DNA from 3 places in the Shimia sp. MMG029 genome. Region 1 is predicted to be linked to each of the others. Evidence: riboswitches for the same ligand, from Rfam matches in the RefSeq annotation. Region 1 holds a riboswitch; each other region holds the start of a gene.
What was found. Region 1 has a riboswitch for cobalamin ahead of PJL69_RS15980 (DUF1636 domain-containing protein). Riboswitches for the same ligand answer to the same signal wherever they lie in the genome.

Region 1 (7,717 bases):
TCTGACCAAAGGCGATCACGCAGGGGTCTGATGGCGCGCGCTTTCTGCGCGCCATCGCTGAATCACGCGGCATCACGATCAGGGTTGCGTGCTGTACCATCCAAGCTCAGCTTGAATTGAGACACCAGTCTTTCTAGTTCATTGGCTTCTTCTTTCAGCGTTGCGCAGGTTGCGCTGACGTCCTGCGCCATGACCGCATTGCGTTGGGTTGCTTCTTCGAGCTGAGACACACCCGTGTTGATTTCCCCCAGAGTGGCCGCCTGGCTTACGGTCCCATCCGCCAAGTTAGACACCAGTGCGGAAACGTGGCTCACACGGTTTACAATCACACCAAGCGCTTCTCCGGTTTCATTCACCAGCCCGACACCGTTGCTGACACTGGCTGTGCTTTCCCCAATCAGATCCTGAATTTCTCGCGCTGCACCGGAAGATTTTTGTGCCAGTGCACGTACTTCTGACGCAACCACCGCAAAACCGCTGCCTGCGGCGCCGGCCCTTGCGGCCTCAACACCCGCATTCAGTGCAAGCAAATTGGTTTGAAACGCAATATCGTCAATCACGCTGATTATCTGGGCGATTTGCTTGGACGACTCTGAGATCTTCGCCATCGCATTAACGGCTTCTTTCACGATCGCGCCGCTCTCTGTCGCGTCATTTTTCGCAGAGAGCGTGCTTTCTTGCACATCTTTTGCGCCAGAGGCAGCCGATTGAACGCTGGAGGTGATGCCTTCAAGCGCAGCCGCTGTCTGTTCCAGCGTACCAGCCTGATCTTCGGTGCGGCGCGACAGGTCATCTGAGGACTGGCTAAATTTGACCGTGCCTGATCGAATGCTGGAAGCCACATCAACAACATGCACAAGTGTTTCGTTTAGCTTGCCAACCGTTGCGTTGAAATCCGCCCTCAACCCCTCGTACTCCTCAGGGAAAGGCGTTTCAAAGTGGTGGGTAAGATTGCCTTCTGCCATCTCCCCGAGACCAAGGCGGATTTCGCCAACCACAAAGTCCTGTTCCTTTTTGCGCCGCTCTTGCTCCGCCTTAAGAGCCTCAGCATCGCGTCGCATTTGCAGGGTATCTTGCTTAAAATGATAGACGGCTTTTGACATTTTGCTCAATTCATCGCGGCCTTCAATACCTTCGACGAACACATCAAAGTTGCCGCTTGTGAACTCATTGATGACAGCGATCAGGTATTTGATACGTGCCACCATGCGCTCAAAGGAGAAAATAGCAAAGGACAGAACCAAGAGCATGACGCTCATTCCCAACCACATCATGCGATTGAATCTGGCATCTGCCGCCGCTTCGATTTCCAGCGTCAGATTTGCAATCTGCTCTACAAACCGCAATTCTTCCTCTCGCAGAATATTGATCCAAGCTGTTGATATTTTGAACCAATTGGGCGCGGTTAGCCCATCATAGTCTTGCAACTCATATCCTGATCGCACTGTTTCACGCGCTTTCTGGACCGCTTTGAATTCGGCGGTTTCGCGCAAGGCGGCCAGCCAACCTGCGTCGTCTAAGGCGCCGGAAGCTTCGAGCAAAAGCGCCCCCTGAGCGCCGCCAAGTTCAATAAACCGGTCATGCACAATGGTTGAGAAGCCGCCCCCAAGCCCGGTTGCGCCCATGGCGCGCTCCAGGCCTGCACTCTCTTTCGCTGATCCAATCAACACACGAGCGCTCAGCAGGGCCTGAACCTGACTGTGCGTGTCGCGCATGCCAGACGGGCGTGAAAAATCAATCAACTGATTGATTGTTTGCGTATAAAATGAGGCCATTTCTGGAACGCGAAGCTCCAGCCCATCCACCTGATCGCGCATCGATTCCAACTTGCTAAGACGCGTAGAAATCTCCGAAAGCAGCTCTGGCCGTTGCATGGCCAGCAAATCAATCTGCTGCTGAAAGCTCTCGATCGCGGCACTGGAGTGTTCACGCTGCTCTTTCAGCTCCGCTGGGAAATTCTTGCCTTGAGACGCGATGTAACCGGCAGAGTAGCCGCGTTCTTTTTGCAGTTCGTGTATCACATGGCCGACAACGGCGCCCTCTTGCGCACGCATTGTGGTATCGTGAGCACTTTCTACAACCGCACGCTGACTGGTTACATCGCCGTACATCAAAAACCCGGCGAGCGCAAAAATCGGTCCGATGACGAACAACATCACAATACGCAGTTTCATTGGGAGCACCTACTCGTCTGCATTTATAAGATGTAAGCTGAGTACACATACACGATTTAAGGCTGTGTAAATTGACACTGCTTTTTTGCTACACAAACCCGCATTCGTAGATGTCGACAGTCAAACGACTGTTTTTTGAGCACCACCTGCCTCACAGCAGTGCGCATTCCGAGCGATGGCAAAAGGCGGGTCTGTTCAACGACAATGGGCACAGAGCAGGTAGATTCCGACACGTTTGCCGATTGACAGAATCCTTAGAGTTTTACATTGATAACTTTGATGGTTTCCAGCCTGTGACCGGCTGGATGAAAAGGGAATACGGTGCGGCACACAATTGCCAATTCCGTAACTGCCCCCGCAACTGTAAGCGGTGTGCAACCTCCGATAGCCACTGGGCCAGCGCTCGGGAAGGTGGAGGGAGCCAGTCACCGCAAGTCAGGAGACCTGCCATCTTAACTGAAACTCAAACCGGGCGGGGTGTCTCGGAAGGAGGCCAAGATGGCTCAATCGGCTTACGCCGCTGACATGACTGGTTTTGTTCTCGCCCCGCGTTTTCGCGGAGGGCGAAATGAACGGAACTGTATCTCATCGAATGACGATTTGCACATCGTGCCGGCACACGGGCGAAACCTGCAACTCCGGCTATGCATTGATTGCGAAACTGCGCGCAGCGATCTCCGCTGCGGGTGACAGCATCGCCGATGACTTCGAAATTGCAGGCACGGCCTGCCTTGACGGTTGTGACCGCCCCTGCACTGTTGGCTATCACGCTACACGTACAGCCTCTTTCCTGTTTGGTGACATCACGCCAGAGGAAGATATAGACAGCCTCATGGATTTTGCAAAAGACTATGCAGCTCAGCAAGGCGATTGGTGCGTGTCCACCGGCCATCCCATAAAATTGCGCGACGACTCTACCCTGACACGCATACCCTGCGCGATCATGGCCATTGAAGACACATTGGAGCGCGTTTCATGACCTCCCCAACGTTGGACGTGCGCGATGTCACCTGGGCGCCGCGCAAGCGCGACCCCCTGCTGCTTGAGGCGACCAGCTTTAGCCTGAACAAGGGTGAGGTGATGGGCCTTGTTGGGCCAAATGGCGCCGGCAAAACCACGCTTTTGCGTCTGATATATGGCTATAACCGCCCTCTGTCCGGCGACATTCTGCTGGATGGCGAGTCGCTGCGCAAAATGGCGCCACGCGCGCTGGCCAAAAAGGTCGCCGCGGTCTTGCAAGAACAACCTTCTGACTTTGCGCTCACTGTGCGCGAAGTTGTTGCGCTTGGGCGGGTGCCACATCGCCTGGGCCTCTCCACTCCCGGACAACACGATGCGGAAGTGATAGAGGCGGCGCTCAAGCGGCTGCAGCTGCAAGATCTGTCACACCGCAGCCTCTCCACACTTTCCGGTGGCGAACGCCAGCGGGTGATGGTGGCGCGCGCATTGGCGCAAGAGCCGCAACTGCTGGTGTTGGATGAGCCGACCAACCACCTCGACATCCGCCATCAGCTGGAAGTGTTGCAACTGATCCGCGATCTGGATCTGACGATTGTCACATCGCTGCATGATCTCAATCTGGCAGCTGATGTCTGTGATCGCATTCTGATCTTAAAGAATGGCGCACCGAAGGGATTTGGCGCGCCTATGGAAGTTCTCAAAGACAGGCTGGTGTCCGACACCTTTCAAGTGCGCGCCCAGCGCGAACAGCTCAGCGTGAGCCAGAAAAACCATCTCACTTTCCAACTTTAACACCTCAATCTTCATCAAGGACCAACAATGAAAAAGAGCTCCCTCGCCCTCGGGCTGATCTTGGCAGCACAATCCGCTGCGGCAGAAACCACCGTGCAAAGCTGCGACCGCACCGTGACATTTGACACCCCGCCAAAAGCGGCCATTTCCAACGACGTGAACCTCACCGAAATGATGCTGGTTCTTGGCCTTGCGGATCGTATGGTCGGCTACACAGGTATTTCCGGCTGGAAAACACTGGACGCAGAGATGCGCGCCGGCGTGGAAGAGCTACCTGAGCTGTCTGCGAAATACCCCTCCAAAGAAGTTCTGGTTGGCGCTGACGCGGACTTCTTCTTTGCGGGCTGGAACTACGGCATGAAGGTTGGCGGCGAAGTCACCCCAGAAACGCTCGCGCCGTTTGGCATCGATGTGTACGAGCTGACCGAAAGCTGCATCCACATTGGCGACAAACCCAAAGTCAGCATGGATGACATGTACAATGACCTGCTGAATCTCGGCAAAATCTTCGCTGTGGAAGACAAAGCCACCGCACTCGTGGATGGCTACAAGGCGGAGCTTGCCGCGTTCACCGACTCTCTGGAAACCGCGGACGAGCCGCTGCGTGTGTTTGTTTATGACAGCGGCGAAGACACGCCGTTCACCGCAGGCCTCTATGCGATGCCAACAGCCATGATCGAGGCCGCAGGCGGCACCAACATCATGGACGACTTTGAAAAGAGCTGGGGCACCGTCACCTGGGAAGCCGTTGTGGAGCGCAACCCTGAAGTGGTTGTGATCGTGAACTACGGCAATGTGACCGCCGAAGAAAAGCGCGCCTTTATGATGAACAATCCGGCCTTTGCAGAGCTCGATGCGGTGAAAAACGACCGTTTCGTTGTGCTGGAATATGTCGAAGCGACCCCTGGCCCACGCAACATCAAAGCTGTGAAGAAACTGGCTGAAGGTTTCTGGGGCTCCGAAGGCGCGGCCAGCAACTAAATGAGCAAAGGCACCTCCCAATCTAAAGCCACCCTTTGGATCGTTCTCCTGGGCAGCCTCGCCGCATTGGGAGCGTCCTTGTCTTTCGCAATCTCGGTGGGCGCAATTTCTGTGCCCATCGAAACGGTTTGGGGCATATTTGCACAAAAAACCGGCCTCTGGCCCGTGGAACCAACATGGTCTAAGGGGCGCACAGCCATTGTCTGGGAAATCCGTTTTCCACGCGCCTTGCTGGCCGTGATGGTCGGTGCGGGGCTCGCCATAGTCGGCGCAACGTTGCAGGCTGTGACGCGCAACCCGCTGGCGGATCCACATCTGCTTGGCATTTCTTCGGGTGGCGCCTTTGGGGCCATTCTGGCGCTGTTACACACCGGGCTGTTTCTGGGTCTGCTCACTGTGCCCGTGATGGCGTTCCTCGGTGCGCTTGTCGCGACGCTCGCTGTACTGGCAGTATCCAAATGGGCCGGAGCGACCAGTGCGGACCGACTGGTGCTGACCGGTGTGGCCATCTCTTTTGTAATCATGGCCTGCGCGAACATTCTTATCTTTCTGGGCGATCCGAAGGCACATCACACTGTGGTTTTCTGGATGCTAGGCGGGCTGGGGCTGGCGCAGTGGTCTTACCTGATCTACCCGCTCGCTATTCTTGTGCCCTGCGCGCTGTGGCTCTGGATGCAGGCTTCGCAACTGAATGCGATGACCATCGGCGATGAAACGGCAAGCTCGCTGGGCATCCGCGTTGCGCGCTTTCGTCTGACCGTGTTTGTGGTTGGCGCCCTGATCACCGGTGTGATGGTGGCATTTTCGGGCATGATCGGCTTTGTCGGGCTGATGGTGCCGCACATTGTGCGGCTGATCGTTGGCGGCAACTATGCGCGCCTTGTGCCGATCTCTGCCGTGTTTGGTGGGATATTCCTGCTCTGGGCCGACATTGTTGCGCGCACCATCATGGCACCGGAAGACATTCCCGTTGGCATCGTCACAGGTTTGGTTGGCGGGCTGTCGTTTGTTGTGCTCTTGCGCAGACCTTAGACGCGCCAACGCAGAACTTGCGCCCGCTCAGGGCGCAAGTTTTTGTATTGCCTGCCTTAGGCGATGACACTCTGCAAGCGCGCCTGATCGTAGTTGGCCCCACACAGCAGAACGACGCTTGTTTGACCTTCATAAGCCTCTGGCTGCGCAAGGTAGGGCGCAAGCGCGAGAGCGGCGGCGCCCTCCACAATCATGTTGTCGGTCCAGGCAATCACGCGCAGCGCTTCGGCAATTTGCTCTTCGTCACAGTGGATCACCGCGTCGATCACCTCGCTGGCCATTGGCAGGGTGACCGATCCTGCGTCAACACCGCCAGCCACACCATCCGCAAGCGTGTCATAATGTGCAGTTTCCACAATTTCTCCAGCAGCTATAGAAGCCGCGAGCGCTGCGGTATTCACCGCACTCACGCCAATCACACGGGTGTTCGGGGAGAAGGATTTCAAAACCGCCCCAATGCCAGAGATCAGGCCACCGCCGCCCATAGAGATGAACACGTTGTCGATCTGTGGCAGTTGTTCCAGCAGCTCAAGCCCGATCGTGCCCTGCCCCGCAATCACGCCGGGATCGTTGTAGGGGGAAATATAAGTATAACCCTCATCCTCAGCCAGTTTGCGGGCGTGGACTTCCGCCAGAGAAGAATCCGCCCCAGCGATGATCACCCGGGTGCCGTAGCTCTCAATCGTCTCCCGTTTTTTCGCGATCACATTTTCCGGCAATACAACGGTAAGCTTGTGCCCGGTTTTCTGCGCGGCCAGCGAGCAGGCAATCCCGTGGTTGCCAGAGGAGGCCGTGACCACCGGGCGATCTGTCGGTGTGGTGGTCAACATCGCGCTTGCCCCGCGCAGCTTGAAGGAACCGGTGAACTGGAAGTTCTCGGTTTTATAAAGCAGCTGCGTGCCCTTGGGCTGCGCTATGCGAGAAGCCACGATGGGCGTTTTGTTGATCAGAGGCGCAATCCGGCGGTGGGTGGCGACAGAGGCCGCGGCAGAGCGCAAAATCAGTTCAGAAGCATTAGACATGAGCGGCCTCATTCTCGTTTGATGTTTGGTTTTGAAATGCCTGTACTACGGCAAGAGACACAGCCGCATCCTGCACCGCAAGGCCAGTCAGATCCGCGATGGTGATTTGAGAGACGTCGCTCCGCCCCAGATGGCGGCTTTCAAGCACGTCCCCCAATGCGATGGTCGCCGTACCCTGTGGCAGGTGTTGGAATTCGCCATGGTGCAGGGATTGCGCGGCCTCATCACAGATCAGCAGGTCTGCAGCTTCTGTCAAATCGCGGGCCAGCTCCTGTTTGCCAGGACAGTCTGCGCCAATGGCCGTGATATGCGTGCCTGGCGTGATCCAGTGCTTTTCAATCAATGGTTGCTTTGACGGTGTGCAGGTGACAATGGCCTGCGCATCAAGACAGGCCGCCTGAAGATCCGCAGCCAATGCCGCCCGCAAGCCTTCCGCCTGCAAGTCCGCAACAACAGCCTCAGCTTTCTTCAGATCCCGCCCCCAGATCTTAAACGTCAACGGGCGATCCACTAGCGACTGCAGGCACTCTGCCTGATGGCGCGCTTGCAGGCCAGTGCCCACGATCAGCACCTCTGTGAACCCGGCTGGTGCCAGCGCCGCAGTCGCCAGCGCACCTCCAATACCGGTGCGGATGTCTGTCAGCCAGCCTTCGTCGCGCAGAATGGCCAGAGGCGCGCCATTTGTTGCTGAGAACACCAGATTCATCCCATTCGACGACGGCAAGCCCTGCGCTGGGTTGCGATAAAATCCGGTGG
Region 2 (7,717 bases), on a different contig from region 1:
TTTCCAGACGCGCAAAACGCTGCGGTGTTGCGCTGGCTTTGAGCGGCGGCGGCACATGCCCCAATGTGAGCGCGTTGATGCGACGCTTGGCTTGTGCGGCCTCGCCGGGGTCGTTCACGATAAACGGGTAGATCACCGGTACGTTGCCAATCAGCACTTCGGGCCAGCAGGCTTCAGACAAGGCAACAGATTTGCCGGGCAGCCATTCAAGCGTACCATGGGCGCCAATATGTAGTAGCGCGTCAACACACTGTGTCTGCCGGAGCCAGAGATAGAAAGCCACATAGGAATGGCGCGGCACGCGGGAAAGATCGTGGTACTCGTCTTCTCGCAGCTGATCGGTGCCGCGCTCTGGTTGCAACGCGATCAGGATGTTGCCGCGTTTTGTGGCCTTGAAGGTGAAGGCATCGCCTGCGACGGTGGGATCATCCTCTGGCGCGCCCCATGCGGTGGCAAGATCCTCTTGCAGTGCCTGCGGCAGGGTGCTGAGCGCGGACTTATATTCCGCCAGCGACCATGTGAGGGGTTCTCCCAGCAGCGCGTCCGCCAGTGCGCTGTCGGCGTGACCGGTTTCAAAACCATCCTCGGCAAAGTCAGACAGGATCGCCTCAACACTTGCGAGCGGGTCCAGCCCAACCGCGTGGGCCATGTTCCAGTCTTTGCCGGGGTAGGTGGAGAGCACACAAGCGAGTTGTTTTTCTGCGTTGGGCTTTTGCGCAAGACGCACCCAACCCTCGACCTTGTCGGCAATTGCCATGATCCGCTCTGGCACGGGGCGGTGGGCAAAGCGAGAGTATTCCAGTGCCGGGTCCTTTTTGCCCGGCTCCTTGAATGAGGCGACGCCGGCAAAGAGGCGGCCATCCACTTCAGGCAGAACCACATGCATGGCGAGGTCAGAAGGCGCGAGGCCACGTTCTGCCTCTGCCCAGGCTTTTTTGCGGGAGGTGGCCAGCGCCACCTGAAAAACGGGTGCTTCGGTGGCGTCCAAAGGCGAGGTGCCATCGGCCCCTTTGCCGGAGAACGACGTGGCATTCACAATGGCGGCAGGTGCAAGGGTGCGCAGGGTTTCGGCTAGCCATGCGGCCGATGCGGGCACTTTGAGGGAAGGGGCAAACAGGCCCACCACATCAAAACCTCGTGCGCGAAACTCCTCAAACATGGCCTCAATTGGCGCGGTGTCGGCGGAACTGACGTAAGCACGATAAAAGGTCAGGGCAATCAGTGGTTTTGCAGGATCGCGCGCAGCAAGAGGATCAGATAGGCCCGTCTCAGGCGTCCAGCCGCCGTGATCCGGCAGGGCTTTGGAGCCCATGACCGGCTTGGCATAAAGCCCTGCAGACAGGGCGAGTTGTGCCAAAGCGGCCTGTGCGGCAATGGCGCCGCCGGTGTCGCAAAGATGCGTCAGGCGGTGCAGAGTGGACACCGGGAGGGTGGACACCTCATCCAATCGTGTGTCAGGGCGGCCATCTGCGGGCAGCACCGCTAGGGCGATGTCCTTTTCCGCTGCAAGGGCCTGCACCTGTTGAATGCCGTATTGCCAGTAAGAAATGCCGCCAATCAGACGGATAAGGATGGCTTTGGCGCCAGACAGCGTTTGGTCAATATAGGTGTCGACTGACAGCGGGTGTTTCAACGCTGTCAGATTGGCAAGGCGCAGCGTTGGCAGATCGCCATTGCTGCGGTGCCAGCCTGCCGCGAAAGCCCCAAGGTCGCTGTCAGAAAAAGACAGCACCACCAGATCGGCCGGGGACTGGCCCAGATCCATCGGGGTTTCGGCCTCATCAAGGCCATGGCTTTCGCGAAAGACTACATGCATGGCAGTTTAGTCTACCAGAGCTGCGTGGATCGCATCCACATTTACGTCATGATGTTCAGCAATCACGACCATCCGGCCCTGACGGCCTTCTTCGGCCTTCCATGGGCGATCAAACTGATGCCGCACGCGTGCGCCCACCGCCTGCACCAAAAGGCGCATCGGTTTGCCTTCAACCGCGGCGTAGCCTTTGACGCGCAGAATGTTGAGATCTTTGGCCATTTTTTCAATCTTGGCAGCAAAAGCCGCAGGATCGGATTGTTCAGGCACATCCACGACAATGCTGTTGAAAGCATCGTGATTGTGGTCGTGGTGGTGATCATGGTGATGGTCGTCGTCATGATGGTGATCGTCGTGATCATGCGCGTGATGATGATCTTCGTGATGGGAAGGGCGGGCCTCCAGATCGTCTTCTGCGGCGGCTTCCAGACCAAGGATCACACGCGGGTCTACATCGCCTTCAGCCACTTCAACCACCGGCAGGGCGCGGGGTGCTTTTGACAGGACGATCTCTTTGGCCTTGGCAACGCCCTCGGGGCCTGCGAGGTCAGGTTTTGTCAAAAGCACGATGTCGGCGCAGTTGATTTGATCGAGAAACACCTCAGACAGAGGGGTTTCGTGATCCAGACCTTCATCCGCTTCGCGCTGCGCATCCACAGCAGCCACATCAGTTGCAAAGCGGCCATCGGCGACAGCCTCCGCATCAGCCAGAGCGATCACGCCGTCCACAGTGATCTTGGAGCGGATATCGGGCCAGTCAAACGCCTTCAGCAGCGGTTTTGGCAAGGCCAGGCCAGAGGTTTCAATCAGGATGTGCTCTGGGCGGGTCTCAAGGTTCATCAGGGCTTCGATCGTGGGGATGAAATCATCGGCCACGGTGCAGCAGATGCAGCCATTCGCCAGCTCCATGATGTTTTCCGCTGGGCAGTCCGGAATTGCGCAGGATTTCAGGATCTCGCCATCCACGCCAACATCGCCAAATTCATTCACGATTACTGCGAGGCGTTTGCCCTGCGGCTTTGTCATGAGGTTGCGCACCAGCGTTGTTTTGCCGGATCCCAGAAAGCCGGTGATGACGGTGACGGGAAGTTTTTCAAGAGTGCTCATTCAGGGATCTCCAGTGGGGGAATGCGTGCAATGCAGTTTTTGCGGAAGTGGGTCGAGCGTTCACGCCAAGGCACCAGCCCATCGACGGTTTCGGCGTATTTGGTCACGCCCTCGGCAACCAGCTCCGCGTCGTCTGCGCCAGTGAAATTGCCATAGACGTAGGTCCAGCGTTCATCGCCACCACGAATGGTGACCGAGCAGCCAGAGTCGCAGTTGGAAAAGCATGCCACGCCTTTCACAGTCACGTTGTCCGGCAAATCTGACGCCCTGAGGGCTTCAAACAGCTGGGTGCCGGGGCGTGGCCCTTCAATGTCGGTGGGCTGACCTGCACGGCAGGTGGTGCAGACAAGCAGGTCGACTGGAGCGGATGCATCAGCCATCAGTTTTGGTCCCTTCGCAGGGACGGGGGCACACGGGACATCATAAAGAGAGCCCAACACCGAAACACCCCGTCCGGTTTATGTCTTCTCCGCTGGCAGGTCTCCCGGCTTGCAGATTTCAGAGCTTGCGCTCTGGTGGCCCTCCTGCCTTCCCGGATCGCTCCAGTGGCTGTGGCGGACCTCTCCGGTCACGGTCGCGGGGGCGGCTGCGCTTTGGGCCTTGACGTCGGACCCGTTTCACATTCCCTTTTCACCTGCCCCGAGGGAGCAGGAACCAACGACACCTCGAATGGGCAATGATTGCGGCCAAGTCAAGCGGGAACGGAGAGGCACGAATGTCTGAAAACACGGATCAGAACGAACGCCACAAGGCCAAGATGGCGAAAATCAAGGCAGCGCGGGACCGTATGATGGCCACCAAGACCGAGGAAAAGGGCCTCATCATGGTCCACACCGGGCCGGGCAAGGGCAAGAGCTCGTCTGGGTTTGGTATGATCATGCGCTGTATTTCGCATGGCATGCCCGTCGCCGTGGTGCAGTTTATCAAGGGGACCTGGGCGACGGGAGAGAGAGATTTTCTGCGCACGCACTTCAAAGATGAGGTGAAATTTCACGTTTCAGGGGAAGGGTTTACCTGGGAGACGCAGGATCGTGAGCGTGACATTGCCAAAGCGCAGGCGGGCTGGGAGCTTGCTAAAGAGCTGATCCGTGATCCGGCAAATCGCTTTGTGATGCTGGATGAAATCAACATCGCGCTGCGCAACGACTATCTGGATATCGACGAGGTGGTCGATTTTCTGCTGAGCGAAAAGCCGGACATGACTCACGTTCTTTTGACTGGACGCAATGCCAAGCCGGAGCTGATTGAGGCCGCCGATCTGGTGACGGAGATGACCCTGCTGAAACATCCGTTCCGCGATGGCATCAAAGCGCAGGCGGGGGTGGAGTTCTGATGGCGATCAAACGCCTTCTCACCGAATTTGGCATGGGCTCTTCGCTGCGCCGTCAGGACTACACCGAGGCGGCGAGCCGGGCTGTGAAAGACGCGCTGTGGCACAATTCGATCAATCTGGCGGAGTTGTTCGGCAAGGACAAATCAGAGATGATCATCACCGTTGAGGTGGCGGTGCAGCAACCGGAGCAGATTGACACCGCGGTGATTGCGGCGATCTTCCCTTATGGGCAGGTCACAGTTGTGCCGGTCAAAGGCGGGCTGGACGTGCCGCGCAATGATGGGGGCAACCCTACGGTGATGTCCAATGTGGCGATTTCGGTGGCTTTGGATGTGGAGGTCGCGGCATGAGCGAGCAGCGTTTCATCATCGAAATGGGCATGGGCAACGACCAATACGGGCAGGATTACACCAAGGCTGCGGCCCGTGCGATCGAGGATGCGATTCGCCATTCTTCGATCCCGATGTTTGCCGCTTTAGGCAAAGATCCCAAAGAGATGCGTGTGCAGGTGACAGTCGGCGTCCAAGACCCGGAGCAAGTGGATTGTGACGCATTGGTTGCGCGTTTGCCACGCGGGCGCGCGGAGGTGAAAGCGGTCTTTGGGGGTATGAATGTGACAAATCCCGATGACGGAAACGTGCTTGTCATCGCCTCTGCGGCGGTGGAGGCCTTCCTCCCAAAACAGGGCTGAGCCATGGGCAAAGCGATTATGATTCAGGGCACAGGCTCCAACGTTGGCAAGTCGATGCTTGTGGCGGGGTTGTGCCGGGCGGCGACGCGTCGGGGTCTGTCTGTGGCACCGTTTAAGCCGCAGAACATGTCCAACAACGCGGCTGTGACCTCTGATGGCGGCGAGATCGGCCGGGCGCAAGCGTTGCAGGCGCTGGCCTGCGGCAAGGCGCTGACTGTGGACATGAACCCAGTGCTTTTGAAGCCGGAAACCGATGTGGGCTCACAGGTGGTGGTGCAGGGAAAGCGGCTGACCACGGTGAAGGCGCGGGAGTATGCCAAGTTCAAGCCGCAGTTGCTTGAGGCGGTGCTTGAGAGCTTTAACCGGCTGAAATCAAAAAGTGATCTGGTGATTGTTGAGGGCGCGGGCAGCCCGGCGGAGGTCAATCTTCGGGCCGGAGATATCGCCAATATGGGCTTTGCACAGGCCGCAGAGGTGCCTGTGGTGCTGGCCGGTGACATCGACCGGGGTGGCGTGATTGCGCAAGTTGTCGGGACGCAGGCGGTGATTTCCGAGGAGGACGCAGCGCTGGTTGTGGGCTTCCTGATCAACAAGTTTCGCGGTGATCCGAGCCTGTTTGATGACGGTTACGACCTGATCAAAGAGACCACAGGCTGGGCCGGTTTTGGGGTGTTGCCCTATTTCGGGGAGGCGTGGAAATTGCCTGCCGAGGATGCGCTGGACATCAAGAATGCCGAGCGTGATGGCGGTTTGAAAGTGGTTTGTCTGGGGCTCTCTCGGATTGCGAACTTCGACGATCTGGACCCGCTGGCGCAGGAGCCGGGCGTGTCGCTGACCATGTTGCGCGCGGGGGAGCCGATCCCCGGCGATGCGGATGTGGTGATCATTCCGGGCAGCAAATCGACCCGGGGCGATCTGGCGTTTCTGCGGGAGCAGGGCTGGGATGTTGATCTCGCCGCGCATGTGCGGCGCGGTGGGCATGTGCTTGGGATTTGTGGCGGATATCAAATGCTTGGCGCGGTCGTGAAGGATCCGGAGGGTATCGAAGGGCCTGCTGGCGAAACCGAAGGGCTTGGGCTTTTGGATGTGGAAACAGTGATGACACCGGACAAACGTCTGACGGAAACGGAGGCGGTGCATGTGGCCTCCGGTGAGGCGTTTCGGGGCTATGAAATCCACATCGGGCGCACGGATGGGCCGGATCGGACGCGACCCTTTGCGCAGGTGGACGGGCGCGATGAGGGGGCTGTGTCAGCCGGAGGGCAGGTGGCCGGGAGCTATCTGCACGGCATGTTCCGCGACGATGGGTTTCGCCGGGCCTGGCTGACCGCGCTGGGCGCGCAGGTGGGCAACGAGGGCTATGACGCCACGGTGCAGGCGGTGCTGGATCGTCTGGCAGATCACGTTGAAGCGCATCTGAATGTCGAGGCGATTTTTGCCGCTGCGCGCTAGCGATATTTCCAACTAAAATTGACGGTTAGCTGCGCTTTTTGCGCAGCTCTCTGACCGAGGTGCCATGGGCCTTTTTGAAGGTGCGGGCGAAGCTGGTGGGGCTGTTGAAGCCTGTTGCGAGGGCGATGTCGTGCACTGGCAGGCGGGTGTCTGTGGCGAGGCGCAGGGCTTCTTCGAGGCGCAGGTGCAGATATGTGGCCTGTGGCGAGCTGTTCAGATGCGCGGCAAAACGCTGCTCCAGCGTGCGGGTTGAGGTGCCGAGGATTGACGCGATGGCAGGGATGGAGAGCGGCGTGTCGAGCGCGCGGGCCATGACATCCAGCGCACGGCCAACTTGCGGGTGTTGGCGCATCTGGCGTGGCGTAGACGTAGGGCTTTGTGCCTGAGAGGGCATCGGATCGTAGAGAAAAGCGCTGCCGACGCGGCGTGCGAGATCGGGGCTGAAACGGCTGGCAATCAGGTGCATCATCATGTCGATACAGGGGCTGGCCCCGCCGGATGTGGCGATGCGGCCAGAGAGGCAAAACCGGTCCTGAAGCGTTTTAACCTGCGGGAATTGTTGGGAGAAGTTTTCGAGATCTTCCCAGTGAGTCGTTGCTTCATGGCCGTCCAGAAGCCCGGCACGCGCGACGAGCCATGGTCCGCCGTCGATTGCGGCAAGAGAGGCACCAGAGGCATAGATACGGCGTAGTGAGGCCCCTAGGCGTGGCGTTGATTGTTCTTCCAGACGAAAGCCTGCGACCACAAAAAGAAGGTCACAGCTGTCCAGTTCGGAGAGGGCTGGGCCGTGTATTTCAAGTCCGCTGGTGAGGGTGGCAGGGGTGCCATCTGCGGTGAAAAACTGCCATTTGAAAAGCGTTTTTCCAGCGCGGCGGTTGGCGGCGCGCATTGGGTCTACTGTGGCGGCAAAGCTCAGCGTGTTGCACTCATCCAGTACCAAAATGGCCGTGTTGAGCGGCGCGGGGTTTGGGTGAAAAACGCTGATTTCTGCGGATTGAGGCATGTTTCTTTCGTAAAATGAAAAGTGTTGCGCGGCAAGAGCGGTACGGTTGGGCAAGAATCAAGAAAGGAATCACCATGCCGCTGCAAATGAATCGTGAGGTTTTCATCACCTGTGCCGTGACCGGATCGGGTGGCACGCAGGATCGCAGCCCGCATGTGCCGCGCAGCCCCAAGCAGATTGCCGACAGTGCGATTGCGGCGGCCAAGGCGGGCGCGGCGGTGGTGCATTGCCATGTGCGTGACCCGGAAACCGGCGCGCCGAGCCGTGATCTGGGGCTTTATCGTGAGGTAACAGACCGCATCCGCGACAGCGAGGTCG
Region 3 (7,717 bases), on a different contig from region 1:
TTTGCGGAGTTGGATCGACTCTACGGGAATGACACTAGCCATGGTAAGCGCCCTCAGTACTATGGGGGCTTTATCAACAAGTACGTCTACAACCCGATTGAAAACGGCTACGTTAAGCAAGAGCTAGACAAGTTGAATATTGATGATGACGGAAAACGGCGCGCACGTTTTCACCAATGGCTGAGTGATGAAGGTAGAAATATGCTCATTCACCAGATTGGCCGGGTACAAGGGTTGATGGAAATGTGCGTTGACATTGATAATTTCAAAACTGCCGCTCAAAAGCAGAAAAATGTTTCGGTTGCTCCATATCTATTTGATGAGATGAACAAGATTATTGATTAAAAAATTGGCGCCCAGTGCTGGCGCCAATCCAAAATCGGCTAGCTAGTTAGATATAGGCCCCTTTCTTTGTATCTTTGCGCTGGCTCAGACCTCTACTGCCACTTTTCCAATCGGGTTGGAGCAGCAGGCGAGGATGTAACCGGCTTCGATGTCGTCGTCCGAAATGCCGCCGTTGTGGACCATATGCACCTCGCCTTCGGTCTTTTTGACCTTGCAGGTGCCGCAGACGCCGAAGGTGCAGCCTGAAGGGATGTTGAGCCCGACCGAGCGCGCAGCGGCGAGCACGGTTTCGGTTTCGGCAACTTTCGCGGTGACGTCAGAGGTGGCGAAATGGATTTCCGCCTTGCTGTCCTCATCGGGCACCACGTCATCCAGCGCGGGCTGTTCGGCTTCGGTTTCCACCGGCGCGCCGAAGCTCTCCTGATGGTAGTTGTCCATGTCAAAGCCCAGTCCGGCGAGCGCTTCGCGCACCGCGGTCATGAACGGCTCCGGCCCACAGCAATAGACCTCCCGCTCCAGATAATCCGGCGCCATCAGGCCCAGCATCAGCTGGTTGAACTGGCCCAGATAGCCGGTCCAGGGCGCGTAGGGGTCTGCCTCTTCGACGACAAACTTCAGATCCAGTCCGGGGGTGCGGCTGGCCATCTGTTCGAGCCGTTGGCGGAAGATGATCTCTGAGGGGCGTTTGGCGCAGTTGATGAAGACCGCGTCAAGCTCTTGCCCTTCATCCCACATGCAGGTGGTCATAGACATCATCGGTGTGATGCCGGAGCCTGCGGAGATAAACAGATATTTCTTGGCGCGGCTTTGGGCGTTGGTGAACAGTCCGGCGGGGCCAATCGCCTTGATCCGCGTGCCCGGGCGCAGATTGTCCAGCATCCAGCGTGTGCCGATGCTGTCCTCCTGCGCCTTGGCAGTGATGGTGATCGAACGGGGGCGCGACGGGGACGAAGAAATTGTGTAGGTGCGATGCACCACGCCCCCCGGCTGGCCGGGTGCGGGGATTTCAAGTGTCAGAAACTGTCCCGGCTCATAAGCGAACAGCGCACCTGACGGGGCCCGGAACGAAAAACTGGCGGTGTTGGGCACTTCGGGCACAACTGTCACGCATTCCAGCGGCTCGCTGTCATTCCAAGTTGCGGGTGCTGACTGAAGATCTTTCATCCTATCACTCCGCTGCTACGGCTTCTGGGGCCAGTCGCTTGCTCAATGTCGCGCAATACCACTCGACAAATTGGATCACGCCGGATTCCTGGGTTTGTGAGTAGGGGCCTGGTACATAGGCGGGGCTGTTGATGCCCTGCTGGTTGTCCTCAACCACCTGCCGGTCCTCATCATTGGTGGCCATCCAGACTTCGGTCAGGCGCTTCAGATCATAGTCCACGCCTTCCACCGCGTCTTTGTTGACCAGCCATTTTGTGGTGACTTCGGTTTCCGTCGGGCTCACCGGGGTCACACGGAACACAATTGAGTGGTCCGCAAGGAAGTGGTTCCATGTGGTGGGGTAGTGAAATTTCAGCAAGGCACCCGCGTCCGCAAATGGCGCACGTCCCAGCCAGCGGCGCACGGCGGATTTGGCATCCAGAGTGTAGCTTTCTGCGCCTTCTTTCAGGGGCATCCGCGCCAATCGGTATTGCCCGTCGTCGTGCAGATAGAATTGGGAGGGCAGCCCAGCCGCCTCGCAGCGATCAAAGTGGGCCTGCATCTCTGCCGGTGTTTCACCGCCTTCGATCCCGGTGATGGCCGGATCATCCGGAAAGGTGCGGCAGAGGGACGGGTGGTTGCCGCCGCAGTGATAACATTCTCGGTTGTTTTCCCACACCAGCTTCCAATTGCCGTTTTCGACAATCGTGCTCTCAAACGCCACTTTGGCATTGCCCAGATCATGCGGCTCCAGATAGGGGCGCGCCGTGTTGGCAAAAGTGTCAAAATCCGGCGCTTCCTCCGCCAGACAAATATAAACCAGACCGGCAAGCTCCCGGCAGTGCACGGTTTTCAGCCCATGTTGTTTCGGATCAAACTCCGGGCCCATATCCCGTGCCCACAGCAAAGAGCCATCAAGTTCATAGGTCCATTGATGGTAGGGGCACACAAGTTTGGGCGCATGGCCTTTGGCCGCCTTGCAAATCACCGAGCCACGATGGCGGCAGGTGTTGTGAAATGCGCGGATCTGATCATCTGCGCCGCGCACAATGATCACACGATAGGTGCCAACGTTATAGGTCACATAGCTGCCGGATTTCTCCAGCTCACAGGCGGGAATGGCAAACAGCCACTCGCGATAATGGATGGTTTCCAGATCTGTTTGGAATATGTCAGCGTCGTTGTAGAAGGCTTGCTCAAGGGCGCGCCCTGGCTGACGATGGGCCAATAGGGTTTGAATGTTCTTCACTTCTGGCTCTCCTGCCGCACCCCGCGGCGTTGCTTGAGCGAGTGACAAAGGAGAGCCCAGCAACCGTGACCGGATCACGCCTGCAACACAGCCCCCACCGCCACCCGCGGTTTGACATAATGCAAGGCTGGTTTCCGGACTCAGAAGCGGCTTTCACCCGGTGTCGGCACCTTCCCGGGACGATGATCCCAGTGGTCGCTTGCCGAACCTTTCCTTCTTTACCGTTGCGGGGGCAGTGCCGGAATTTCACCGGCTTCCCAATTCTCCACCCTCTCTGTGCGACAGGGCGGCACCTCACAATTCTGGAGTATGGGAACAAATCTCGGCGTGCTAAGAGCTTTACGACATTTTCGAAAACAAATCAGACATTTCCATTTCAGCCAAAAGTTGCAAATTAAGCTGACCATTGGCCAACGCTCCAATCAGCGGGCCCAGCCTTTGCACAATCGGTATCCTTCGGCAAAAAAGAAAGCCAGATCGCGCAGGCTCATGCAAAAATTAACCTGCTATTTTCGTTCCGTAGGTAAGCTCAGGCGCACGGATGCTGACTTTCGGACAGGGGTGTATAACCTCTTTGGATAGGTAGCGTTTGTGGGTGGTTTTAAGTATCAAGGCGGGGCTTGCTTTGTCCGCACATTCCTTGGTTGAAATGCCAGTGAATTGTTCGCAGGGCGCAAGCGGTACCCTTGATTGGTGGGCAGAACGCCGATCTGACGCAAAAGGTGTCAGGCGGTTTGGCTTTGTGGAAAACCTATGCAGAAGGCCAGTGTTGCGCCTTTGGTTTTCACTGCGTGTCCTGCAGTGCGTGTGTTGGGTTCGGTTTGCCTGAATGACGAAATGAGTGAAGGTTTTCGTGTCATGGAATGTGCACACGCGGATAGGCAAGATCTTGATATCATCGTTGCGCAACAGGCGGATCGACTGGCGACGGCCATGTGGATTTATGATTTCGATCACTTCCGCGTCGTCTGGGCCAATGCGGCTGCGCTGCGGATATGGAATGCCGACAGCATAGAGACGCTCAGCGCGCGCGATCTGAGCACAGATATGTCAGAGACAGTGCGCGCACGCCTGGCCCAGTATCGCATCGACCTCGCAGATCCTGATCTGACCCTGAATGAGACCTGGACCCTATATCCAGAGGGCAAGCCCCAGCACATGAACGTGTCTCTGCATGGGGTCACTTTGCCAGATGGGCGTATCGCAATGATGTGCGAAGCGGTCACCGATGCGCAGCGCACACCAACCACAATCCGCAGTGCCGAGGCGCTGCTGCACACGCCTGTTGCGATCTCTCTGTATAGAGACAGCGGAGAGGTGTTGTATCAGAATCCCGCAGCGCGGGAAATTTACGACTCCAAACAGCCGTTTTTTGCTCGTTTCACAGACAACGACCTCGCGACCGAACTCCAGAATTCTCTGTCAGTTGGGCAGGATTCCCGAAACGTTGCGCGTGTGAAAACCGAACGCGGGGAACGTTGGCATGAAATCATCGTTCAGAAGCGCATCGATGCGGTGGACGGTGGTGTTGTGCTGCTGGTCAGCGAAACCGACGTGTCGGTGATGAAAAAGGCAGAGGAGCGGGCCGAAGCGGCAGACCGCGCCAAAACCGAATTTCTGGCGGTGATGAGCCATGAAATCAGAACGCCTTTGAACGGAATTATTGGCACCGGAGATTTGCTCGCGGATACCGCGCTCGACCCGGAGCAAAACGCATTTGTGTCGACGATCAACAGCTGTGGGGAGTCGCTTCTGGCAATCATCAACGATATCTTGGATCTGTCCAAACTGCGGGCAGGGCAGATGACTGTGCACCCACATCCCTTTGCCTTGTCTGAGGTGTTTGAAAACGCAGGGGCATTGATGGCCGCGCGCGCCGCAGAGAAAGACCTGGATCTGACCGTGCGTGTGGACCCGTCTGCCCCCAAGACCATTGTGGGGGACGCCGGGCGGATCAATCAGGTGGTGCTCAACCTTGTCAGCAATGCGATAAAATTCACCGATGCGGGCTCTGTGCATGTTGACGTCAGCGTCGACACGAACCCAAAGCTGACCACACCGCGTTTGCAGTGCCGTGTTCAGGACACCGGCTGTGGCATCGCAGAAAAACATCTGGATCGTGTGTTTGATGAATTCGCGCAGGTCGACGACGCTTATAACCGTGGTCATGGTGGCACCGGGCTCGGTCTTGCGATCTGCGCAACGCTGATCGATCTTATGGGCGGCGATATCTCTGTAGACAGCGCATTGGGCACTGGGTCGACCTTCTCCTTCGACATCCCAATAGAGTTCAGCGATCAGGGTGATCTGACGCATCCTGCTGTGGACGCGCTTGTGGGACGCTCGGTGTTGGTTATTGATCCAAATGACATACGCCGCGCCATTTTGACGGAACTCTTGGAGAGTTGGGGCATGGCGTGTCATGTCGCGCCTGCCAACAAATGCCAAAACGATGCGCCGCAAAAGCAGTTTGATTTTGTAATCGCTGATGAGGCGCGCCTTGCCGAAGACTGTGTGCTTGAAGCATTGGGGCGGGCAAACAATGCGCTGGCGCTGGTTTCGGTACTGTTCAGTCAGCACAGTACTGGTCTCAACAACTGCGAAACCGTGACACGCCTTATGAAGCCGTTGCGGCCAACGCAACTGCAACAAGCTCTGCTTCAGGATCTGAACGGTGACACGATTGAACAACCGCAAGCGCCTGCGTCAGCCACCGCAGTCGCACCTCAGGCACAAACCGCAGAAGGCAGCGACGACACGGTGGATGTGCTGATCTGCGATGACAACATGACCAATCAGCGCCTGCTGCAAGCGATCGTAAAAAAGCACCACTATCGATATGCGATGGCCAGCAACGGTCTTGAGGCCATCGAGGCATATAAGCGCTTTAAACCAAAGGTTATTTTGATGGATATCTCCATGCCGGTCATGGATGGTGTTGAGGCGGCGCAACAAATCCGAACCTTGGAAGAGGGGCAGCCGCATAGATCCAAGATCATCGCGGTGACAGCGCACGTGAGTCTGGATGAAAGAGACCGCTTTCTCGCCAGCGGAATGGATGACTACTTGGCCAAACCCTATCGCCTGAAAGAGGTGGCAGGCCGTATCGCGATGTGTTTAAGCGACGCAGATCGCAGTCCGACCTGACGATTACGCACGCAGCTTTTCAGTTTAGGTCGTCAAGCAGGCGGCCATATTTTTGCGTCTGTTCCAGCACATCCTGCAGCGTGCGATAGCCCAATGCGCTCAACATGGGCAGCATTTTGCACAGCACTTGCGCAGTCGCGCGCGCATCGCCCAGCGCGGTGTGGCGCAAATGTTCCGGGATCACAACACCCAAGCGCGCGCAAAGCGCGTCCAGCGAATGCACTTCGGTGGGTCCATAAAGGATCGCAGACAGCAGCACCGTATCAACAATCGGCTGCTGCCAAGTCAGCCCCATCTCATTGCCATGCCGACGCACGAACGCCATATCAAACGGCGCATTATGGGCGACGATCACCGCGTCACGCACAAAATGATGAAACTCCGACACCACCTCTTTGGGGGGCGGGGCGCCTGCGACCATGGCGTCGGTGATGTGATGCACACGGGTAGATGTCGCGGGGATCGGGCGATCGGGGTTGATCAGCCGGTCAATCTGCTCGCCTTTGATAATCTGGTTGCGGCGCACCCGCACGGCCCCCAATTGCACCAACTCGTCTTTATGCGGCAAAAGCCCGGTGGTCTCGCAGTCAAAGACCACAAAAGAAATCTGCTCCAGCGGCAACTCAGAGAGATCGCTGGTGGGTTGTTCGCTCAACAGCTCAAAATCAAACGTCAGCGGGCGCGCCTCATCTGGTGCGATCTGCGCCTGAGCCTCATCAATCAGGATCATGTAGCTTTTGGCATCTGCAAGCGGTTTCAGGCGGGCGTCAAAGCTCACGCGGCCATCCGGGGACGCGGCGACAAACGAAACGTCCATGCCGGTTTTGACAAGCTTCTGATGCGCGGCGCGCAGTTTGGTCTCATCCAGATAATCAAAAATTAGAGCATTCAGGCGGGGCGGCGCGATCTGCGCCAGCGTGCCAGCCGCCTGCCCATCATAGAGCACAATGCGGTGCTCCGGTCCGACCAGCAGAATGGCAACGGGGATCTCTGTGAGCAAAGCGGTGAGCTGCGCACGTTCTGCGCTGAGCATCTGCGTCTCAGAGGCCACCAACTGCGCGGCGTCTGTTGTGGTGCTTTCCAGCTTGACGCTGAGCGCCTCTGCGGCAGGTGCAAGATCCCCCAGATAGCGGGCACTGTGCGTGTCAACCTCACTGGCCGCCCCTGCATGGGCGCGTGCGCGCAACGTGGTGGCGATGGCCTGAATAGGCTTGGCAACGTTTTCATCAAACAGCAGCCATATCCCCGCCACAAGCCCCAGAAATCCAAAGCCAGCAATCAGACCTGCGGTGATAAATCCACTTGCAAGCCCATCAGATTGCGCACTGCGAAAGCCGACCAGCAACGCGGCTGCAATGACGACAACACCGCCCACCGCAAGCAGGGCAAAGAACAGCAAGACACGCAGTCTCAGAGAAAGCCGTGCAAACATCAGGAACTCTCACACATTGCCTCAATCAGCGGATCGTCCTGCGCCGCTGTCACCCATTCTGCGCCATCCACGCTGCCATCACTGGCAAAAGACACCGCATCAATCAATGCAGCCCGGCGATTGCCTGCGCAATCCGTGGCCACATTCAGCCGGTTGAGCGGGGACCAGCGCCCATAGAAATAAACCTGCCCAAGCCGCAGATGGGGCTGCGCCGCGTTGGTCTGAATGGAGGCGGTATCAAGCGCCACAAAACGCTCTGTGATTGGCGCCGCATAGGTCCACGGGCGCCACAGCGCCGAGGTTTCAACGGCTTCCACCACCTCAAGCCCCTCTGGCAGGGTTGCTTTGGTGCGGCTGAACCAGCTGTATTCAGAGCTGATGCTCACTGCAATCATCGTTGC

Region 2: another riboswitch for cobalamin. It lies ahead of PJL69_RS06225 (DUF1636 domain-containing protein); the one in region 1 lies ahead of PJL69_RS15980 (DUF1636 domain-containing protein).
Region 3: another riboswitch for cobalamin. It lies ahead of PJL69_RS17335 (aromatic ring-hydroxylating oxygenase subunit alpha); the one in region 1 lies ahead of PJL69_RS15980 (DUF1636 domain-containing protein).

The regions. Positions count from the first base shown of each region.
Region 1 is NZ_JAQJIM010000007.1:119,224-126,940, reverse strand. Features, by position in the region: gene PJL69_RS15990 (PAS domain-containing hybrid sensor histidine kinase/response regulator) at 1-31, shown strand, start outside; gene PJL69_RS15985 (methyl-accepting chemotaxis protein) at 63-2,174, opposite strand; cobalamin riboswitch at 2,438-2,640, shown strand; gene PJL69_RS15980 (DUF1636 domain-containing protein) at 2,743-3,153, shown strand; gene PJL69_RS15975 (ABC transporter ATP-binding protein) at 3,150-3,926, shown strand; gene PJL69_RS15970 (ABC transporter substrate-binding protein) at 3,954-4,907, shown strand; gene PJL69_RS15965 (FecCD family ABC transporter permease) at 4,908-5,939, shown strand; gene PJL69_RS15960 (pyridoxal-phosphate dependent enzyme) at 5,996-6,961, opposite strand; gene PJL69_RS15955 (ornithine cyclodeaminase family protein) at 6,954-7,717, opposite strand, start outside.
Region 2 is NZ_JAQJIM010000001.1:1,296,679-1,304,395, reverse strand. Features, by position in the region: gene cobN (cobaltochelatase subunit CobN) at 1-1,816, opposite strand, end outside; gene cobW (cobalamin biosynthesis protein CobW) at 1,823-2,920, opposite strand; gene PJL69_RS06225 (DUF1636 domain-containing protein) at 2,917-3,300, opposite strand; cobalamin riboswitch at 3,378-3,594, opposite strand; gene cobO (cob(I)yrinic acid a,c-diamide adenosyltransferase) at 3,636-4,253, shown strand; gene PJL69_RS06215 (Lin0512 family protein) at 4,253-4,603, shown strand; gene PJL69_RS06210 (Lin0512 family protein) at 4,600-4,944, shown strand; gene PJL69_RS06205 (cobyric acid synthase) at 4,948-6,396, shown strand; gene PJL69_RS06200 (GlxA family transcriptional regulator) at 6,422-7,399, opposite strand; gene PJL69_RS06195 (3-keto-5-aminohexanoate cleavage protein) at 7,474-7,717, shown strand, end outside.
Region 3 is NZ_JAQJIM010000008.1:168,218-175,934, forward strand. Features, by position in the region: gene PJL69_RS17325 (P63C domain-containing protein) at 1-345, shown strand, start outside; gene PJL69_RS17330 (hybrid-cluster NAD(P)-dependent oxidoreductase) at 430-1,509, opposite strand; gene PJL69_RS17335 (aromatic ring-hydroxylating oxygenase subunit alpha) at 1,514-2,737, opposite strand; cobalamin riboswitch at 2,846-3,049, opposite strand; gene PJL69_RS17340 (hybrid sensor histidine kinase/response regulator) at 3,575-5,884, shown strand; gene PJL69_RS17345 (3'-5' exonuclease) at 5,904-7,316, opposite strand; gene PJL69_RS17350 (hypothetical protein) at 7,316-7,717, opposite strand, start outside.